Rhizobium lentis: one gene and its partner. The main gene of each other region encodes a partner of the protein of the gene in region 2 in a complex. Links are inferred from orthologs where the notes say so. Each region holds a gene or a part of one and is shown on either strand. Other genes may lie near its edges.

Region 1 (3,088 bases), 120 kb from region 2 along the record:
CCAAAAACGAGATGCAAAAGCTGCTTCTTGTCACCGGATTCAGTCATTTTTTGTTCTCTTTCTGCCTAGTCTCCTCCGCCATCCCATCTGCGGGATTTTGACGGAAACGTCAACTGTCTCGTCGCTCGGCAAAAGCCGCGAGGAACTCATCGATGCGGGGCGCCGGCCCCGCACAGAGGACCTTGTGGGTGATGTCGGCGCTGTTGTAGACGACCGGCCGGCCTTCGAGGTCGACGAGGCCACCGCCGGCGCAGGCCAGGATCAGATCGGCGGCGGCAAGGTCCCAATCGTGTGAATTGCCCTTGACGAACGTGCCTTCGAGACGACCGTCCGCCACCATGGCGATGCGATAGGCGAGCGAGGGAATGTATTTCTGGCGCGCGACCCGGGCGCGGAACGCTGACGGGAAGGTCGTCAACAGGTCCTCGCCGATCGCAAGGCGGCTCGTCTCGTCGGCTCCGGCGGCGGAGACGGCGAGCGGCATGCCATTCTTCATCGCCAGCCCGCCCTCGACGGCCTGGTAGAGTTCTTCGAGCGCCGGCGCATAGAGCACGCCGGCGACGGGGCGGCCGCGATGCACGACCGCGACGCTAACGCACCAGACCTTCTGCCCGCTCAGGAAGGCGCGCGTGCCGTCGATCGGATCAACGATGAACAGCGTCTCGCGTGAGAGGCGGTCGGCATCGTCCTCGGTTTCCTCGGACAACCAGCCATAATCCGGCCGCGCCTCGCGCAGGATCGATTCGAGCGTCTTGTTGGCGGCGAAGTCGGCGGCGCTGACGGGAGAGCGGCCCTCGTTCTTCCACCAGACTTCGGGAGATTGGTTGAAGAAACCGAAGGCGACCGCGCCGGCCTCCTTCGCAGCATCGGCGATCAAGGCAAGATCGCTCTGCCAGCGGCCCTTTTCCCTATCGCTCATCCGATAATCCGTTCCTGCTGCCCGTTTCTCACTGTCCTGCGAGCGTCATGCCTTCGATTGCGAAGGTCGGCGCCGCGACGCCGAACTTGCGGTCGATATCGTTTGCCGGTGTCAGGCGCATGAACATGTCCTTGAGGTTCGAGGCGATCGTCACCTCGGACACCGGAAAAGTGAGTTCGCCGTTCTCGATCCAGAAGCCGGTGGCGCCGCGGCTGTATTCGCCGGTGATCATGTTGACGCCGTGGCCGATCAGTTCGGTGACGTAAAAGCCGTTGCCGACGCTGCGGATCAGCTCCTCCGGCGAGACGTCGCCGGGTTCCAGGGCAAGATTGGTGGACGACGGCGTGACGGTGCTGCCGCCGCGCACGCCGCGGCCGTTGGTTTCGAGGCCGAGCTCACGACCGGTCGAGGTCGAAAGGAACCAATGCTTCAGAACACCGTCTTCGATCATGACCAACCGCTCGCCGGAGACGCCCTCACCGTCGAAGGGGCGCGACGAAGGCCCGCGCACGATCAGCGGGTCGTCGGTGATCGACAGGCCCGACTTCAGCACCTGCTGACCCATCCGGTCACGCAGGAAGCTGGTCTTGCGGGCGACGGCGGCGCCGTTGATCGCACCGGCGATATGGCCGACAAAGCCGCGGGCGACGCGCGGATCGAAGACGACGGTGACGTTCTTGCCGGTCGGCACCTGGCGCGGATTGACGCGCTTGATCACTCGTTCGCCGGCACGGCGACCGATTTCGGAGGGATTGTCGAGTTCGGCGTAATAGAGGCGGCTGTCGAAGTCATAGTCGCGTTCCATGCCGGTGCCTTCGCCCGATATGACGCTGACGGAATGGCCGAAACGGGAGGCCATGTAGCTGCCTTCGAAACCGTGTGACGTCGCGAGAACGAGGCCGCCCATGCCGGCCGACGCGCCGGCGCCGGAGGAATTGGTGACGCCCTCGACCGCCAGTGCGGCCGCTTCGGCGGCAAGAGCCGCCTCGCGCAGCATGTCCGAGGAAACCTCGGTGGTGTCGAGCAGTTGTAGGTCGGGGTAGGATTTTGCAAGGCTCGCCTCATCGGCGAGGCAGGCGAAGGGGTCTTCCGGAGAAACCTTGGCCATGGCGACGGCGCGTTCGGCCAGCGCCTGAAGATCGAAGCCCGGATTGGCCGAAACGCTGGCGACCCGCTTGCCGATGAAGACACGCAGCGAAAAATCGTCGCTTTCCGACGATTCCGTTCCCTCGACCTTGCCGAGACGGACGCTGACCGATTGCGAGCGGGAGCGGACGACGACGGCGTCGGCGGCGTCGGCCCCTGCCTTCCTTGCCAGATCGATCAATTGACTTGCGCGGGAAAGAAGTGTCGAGGAATCGATTTCTGAGGACATGATTTGGCCTTTCCTTCGGCTTCCATTTATTGTGCACTCTCCCAAGCATCAAGGCCGCCGCCGCCGATTCTTTGTCAGGGCTGCCTGGATGTTTCCCGCCGTCGAAAGAAATTGCCAGAATGTCAGCGCCCAATGACCTTTTCTCCGAAACGATCCTGCTGCTTGGCGGCGCGGTGGTTGCCGCTCCGATATTCAAGAAGCTCGGGCTCGGCACGGTGCTGGGTTATCTCGCCGCCGGCATCGTCATCGGTCCGGTCTTCCATGGCATCACCGACGGCGAACAGATTCTTGCCGTCGCCGAGCTCGGCGTCGTCTTCCTGCTCTTCATCATCGGCTTGGAGCTGAAGCCGAGCCGCCTCTGGCAGATGCGGCGCGACATCTTCGGCCTCGGCACCGCGCAGGTAATGGTGACTGGGCTGGCGCTGACCGCGCTCGCCTGGTTTTCCCATGTGCTCGACTGGCGCGGCAGCATCGTCGCCGGCTTCGGCCTGGCGCTGTCTTCGACGGCCTTCGCCATGCAGATCCTCGAGGGCGACGGCGACGTCAATACGAGATACGGACAGCGTTCCTTCTCGATGCTCCTGTTCCAGGACCTGGCGATCGTGCCGCTGCTCGCGCTGATCACCGTTCTCGACGGCAACGGCAAGGGCAGCAGCACGCCGCTCACTGATTTTGTCGTGGCCGTCGGCGCAGTGGCGGCGATGATCGTCGCGGGGCGCTATCTGCTGACGCCGCTCTTCCAGATCATCGCCCGCACCGGCGCGCGCGAGGCGATGATCGCCGCCGCCCTCTTC
Region 2 (2,998 bases):
AACCGGCGACGCCCGGCCAGACGCAGCCGCAGGCGCCGGGCACGGTGAAATCCAATCACGGCGCCTGGTCGGTCGTCTGCGACAAGCCGGCCGGCGCCTCGGCCGAACAATGCGCGCTGATGCAGAACGTCATCGCCGAGGACCGGCCGGAAGTCGGGCTTTCCGTCGTTGTCCTGAAGACGGCCGACCGCAAGTCGAAGATCCTGCGCGTGCTCGCCCCCCTCGGCGTGCTCCTGCCGAACGGCCTCGGCCTCAATGTGGACGGCAAGGACATCGGCCGCGCCTATTTCGTGCGCTGCTTCGCCGATGGCTGTTATGCCGAGGTCGTGCTCGAGGACGAGTTGCTCAAGACCTTCCGCAGCGGCGCCCAGGCAACCTTCATCGTCTTCCAGACGCCGGAAGAGGGCATCGGCATTCCCGTCGACCTCAAGGGTTTTGCCGAAGGTTTTGACGCGCTGCCGTGAGGGCTGGCGGCCTGCCGTGGCTCCGCCTCTCAGAGCGGCACATAGGTAAGTCGCGACGTCTAGACTCCCTCTTCTTCCCAGCGGGGAGAAGAAGTTTTGGCGCGCCCTCTCTGTCCCTCGATCGCTCTCGCAGGGCATGTCCTCATCGGCGCGAACCGGACAGCAGGGACTTAGGCCTGGATGACCCTCGCCATATTATGCTTCTCAACAATGAATAATTCGAAGACAGGGCTTCACTCCTTATAAGGTTGAGCCCTATCTAGGGAAGAAGCGCATTCCCGAACGCATGCCCATTGGAGCCCCATCATGACCACCGATCTCCTGACGCTTTTCGACGCCGACGAAGCCACGATGCGCGGCCTTGTCGCGAAGGCGCTCTCCGGCGCTGATGACGGCGAGCTGTTCATCGAGCATGCGCAAGCCGAGGCGCTGACCTTCGACAACGGCCGGCTGAAGGGCGGAAGCTTCAACACCGAACAGGGTTTTGGACTGCGGGCCGTTGCCGGCGAGGCGGTGGGTTACGCCCATGCCGGCGACCTCTCGGTGGCGGCGCTGAAGCGGGCGGCCGATGCCGTCGGCGCGGTGACGCGCGGCTATTCCGGCAGCTATGCCGCCGCGCCCCAGGGCACCAACAAGAAATTTTACGGCGACCAGAATCCGATCGGCCAGCCGAGCTTCGAGGAGAAGGTCAAGGTCCTGCAGGATATCGACGCTTATCTCCGGGGCAAGAACGACAAGGTGCGGCAGGTGACCGCTTCGGTGGCGGCGAGCTGGCAGGTCGTCGACATCCTGCGCGCCGACGGCCATCGCGTCCGCGACATCCGGCCGATGACGCGCATCAACATTTCCGTCGTGGTCGGCGAAGGCGAACGGCAGGAGAGCGGCTCCTACGGCAGCGGCGGGCGCATCGGCTTCGGCGATTTCATCGCCGAGGGCAGCTGGCAGTACGGCGCCGACGAGGCGTTGCGCCAGGCGCTCGTCAATCTGGAAGCGATCGATGCGCCGGCCGGCACGATGGACGTCGTTCTCGGCTCCGGCTGGCCGGGCGTGATGCTTCACGAGGCTGTGGGCCACGGGCTGGAAGGTGATTTCAACCGCAAGAAGACGTCTGCCTTTTCAGGCCTTCTCGGGCAGATCGTCGCCGCACCCGGGGTCACCGTCGTCGACGACGGCACGATCGACAACCGCCGCGGCTCGATTACCATCGACGACGAGGGCACGCCATCCGGCTACAACGTGCTGATCGAGAACGGCAAGCTCGTCGGCTATATGCAGGATCGGCAGAATGCCCGGCTGATGGGCATGGCGCCGACCGGCAACGGCCGCCGCCAGGGCTATGCCCATGTGCCGATGCCGCGGATGACCAATACCTATATGCTCGGTGGCGACAAGACGCCGGAAGAGATCATCGCCTCGGTGAAGAAAGGGATCTATGCCGTCTCCTTCGGCGGCGGCCAGGTCGACATCACCTCGGGCAAGTTCGTCTTCGGCTGCACCGAGGCTTATCTGATCGAAAACGGCAAGGTCGGCGCGCCGATCAAGGGCGCCATGCTGATCGGCAACGGCCCGGACGCGATGAAGCGGGTGTCGATGATCGGCAACGACATGAAGCTCGATACCGGCATCGGCAATTGCGGCAAGGCCGGCCAGTGGGTGCCGGTCGGCGTCGGCCAGCCGCATCTGCGCATGGATCAGGTGACGGTCGGCGGCACGCAGGCCTGAGGCGGGAGGATCGGATGGCGGACATCGAAATCAGACCCTTTGCCGCCGGCGACGCCGATGCGGTGCTGTCGGTGATCCTGCCGATCCAGCGCGAGGAATTCGGCATCGACATAACAGCCGATGCGCAGCCTGATCTCCGCGTCATCCCGGATTTCTACCAGTCCGGCAAAGGGCAGTTCTGGGTCGCCGTCAAGGACGGCGCCATCGTCGGCACGGTCGGGCTCAAGGACATCGGCAACAATCAGGCGGCGCTGCGCAAAATGTTCGTCTCAGCCGAGGTTCGCGGCCGCGAACATGGCGTGGCGGCGCTGCTCCTCGATCGCCTGATCGCCCACGCCAGGGATGCCGGCCTCACCGATATCTTCCTCGGCACGACGGACAAATTCGTCGCCGCCCATCGCTTCTACGAGAAGAACGGCTTCAGCGAGATCGCCAAGAGCGCCCTGCCCCGCTCCTTCCCGCTGATGGCGGTGGACAGCAAGTTCTACCGCTATAAGGTCGGGTGACGAAAGAGAACGGTGTCGTTCCCGAACCGTGCTCGGGTTTCGACATCACACTTTCGGTGGCTTCAGCACCGTTCTTTCAACCTTGCCCAATAGGCTTTTCAGTTCGGGCTCGCGAACGAACACAGCGGCTTCGAGCGGTGGCAGCCACTGGCTGCTTCGCTGCTTTTGTTCCGGAAAATTCTCATCGATTTCTCGGGCCTCCAGGAGATGGACCTGAACGATCGAGGGAACGCGTTCGCCGTCGGCGCGAGTCTTGATATAGGTATAGAAACCGAAGGGGCGCTTCTTGGCCTTACCTTTCACACC

The links. The genes of interacting proteins can lie anywhere in the genome.
Region 1: the proteins of tldD (region 2) and J0663_RS12910 are in contact, whole or in part, in a solved structure (PDB 5NJ9), measured with the Escherichia coli proteins. The link is inferred for Rhizobium lentis from one-to-one orthologs.

The regions. Positions count from the first base shown.
Region 1 is NZ_CP071454.1:2,683,239-2,686,326, reverse strand. What follows is about bases 122-3,072. They hold J0663_RS12910 (TldD/PmbA family protein), read right to left. Parts: upstream 2,295-3,072; coding sequence 948-2,294; downstream 122-947. Other genes in these bases: J0663_RS12905 (monovalent cation:proton antiporter-2 (CPA2) family protein), read left to right, coding at 2,414-3,072; J0663_RS12915 (3'(2'),5'-bisphosphate nucleotidase CysQ), read right to left, coding at 122-919. In the rest of the region: J0663_RS12920 (DUF4170 domain-containing protein), read right to left, coding at 1-47; more of J0663_RS12915, read right to left, coding at 110-121; more of J0663_RS12905, read left to right, coding at 3,073-3,088.
Region 2 is NZ_CP071454.1:2,805,025-2,808,022, reverse strand. The notes cover bases 118-2,978. They hold tldD (metalloprotease TldD), read left to right. Parts: upstream 118-770; coding sequence 771-2,186; downstream 2,187-2,978. Other genes in these bases: J0663_RS13435 (NUDIX hydrolase), read right to left, coding at 2,738-2,978; J0663_RS13440 (GNAT family N-acetyltransferase), read left to right, coding at 2,201-2,692; J0663_RS13450 (invasion associated locus B family protein), read left to right, coding at 118-464. Outside these bases: more of J0663_RS13450, read left to right, coding at 1-117; more of J0663_RS13435, read right to left, coding at 2,979-2,998. UniProt on the Escherichia coli protein: Metalloprotease involved in CcdA degradation. Suppresses the inhibitory activity of the carbon storage regulator (CsrA).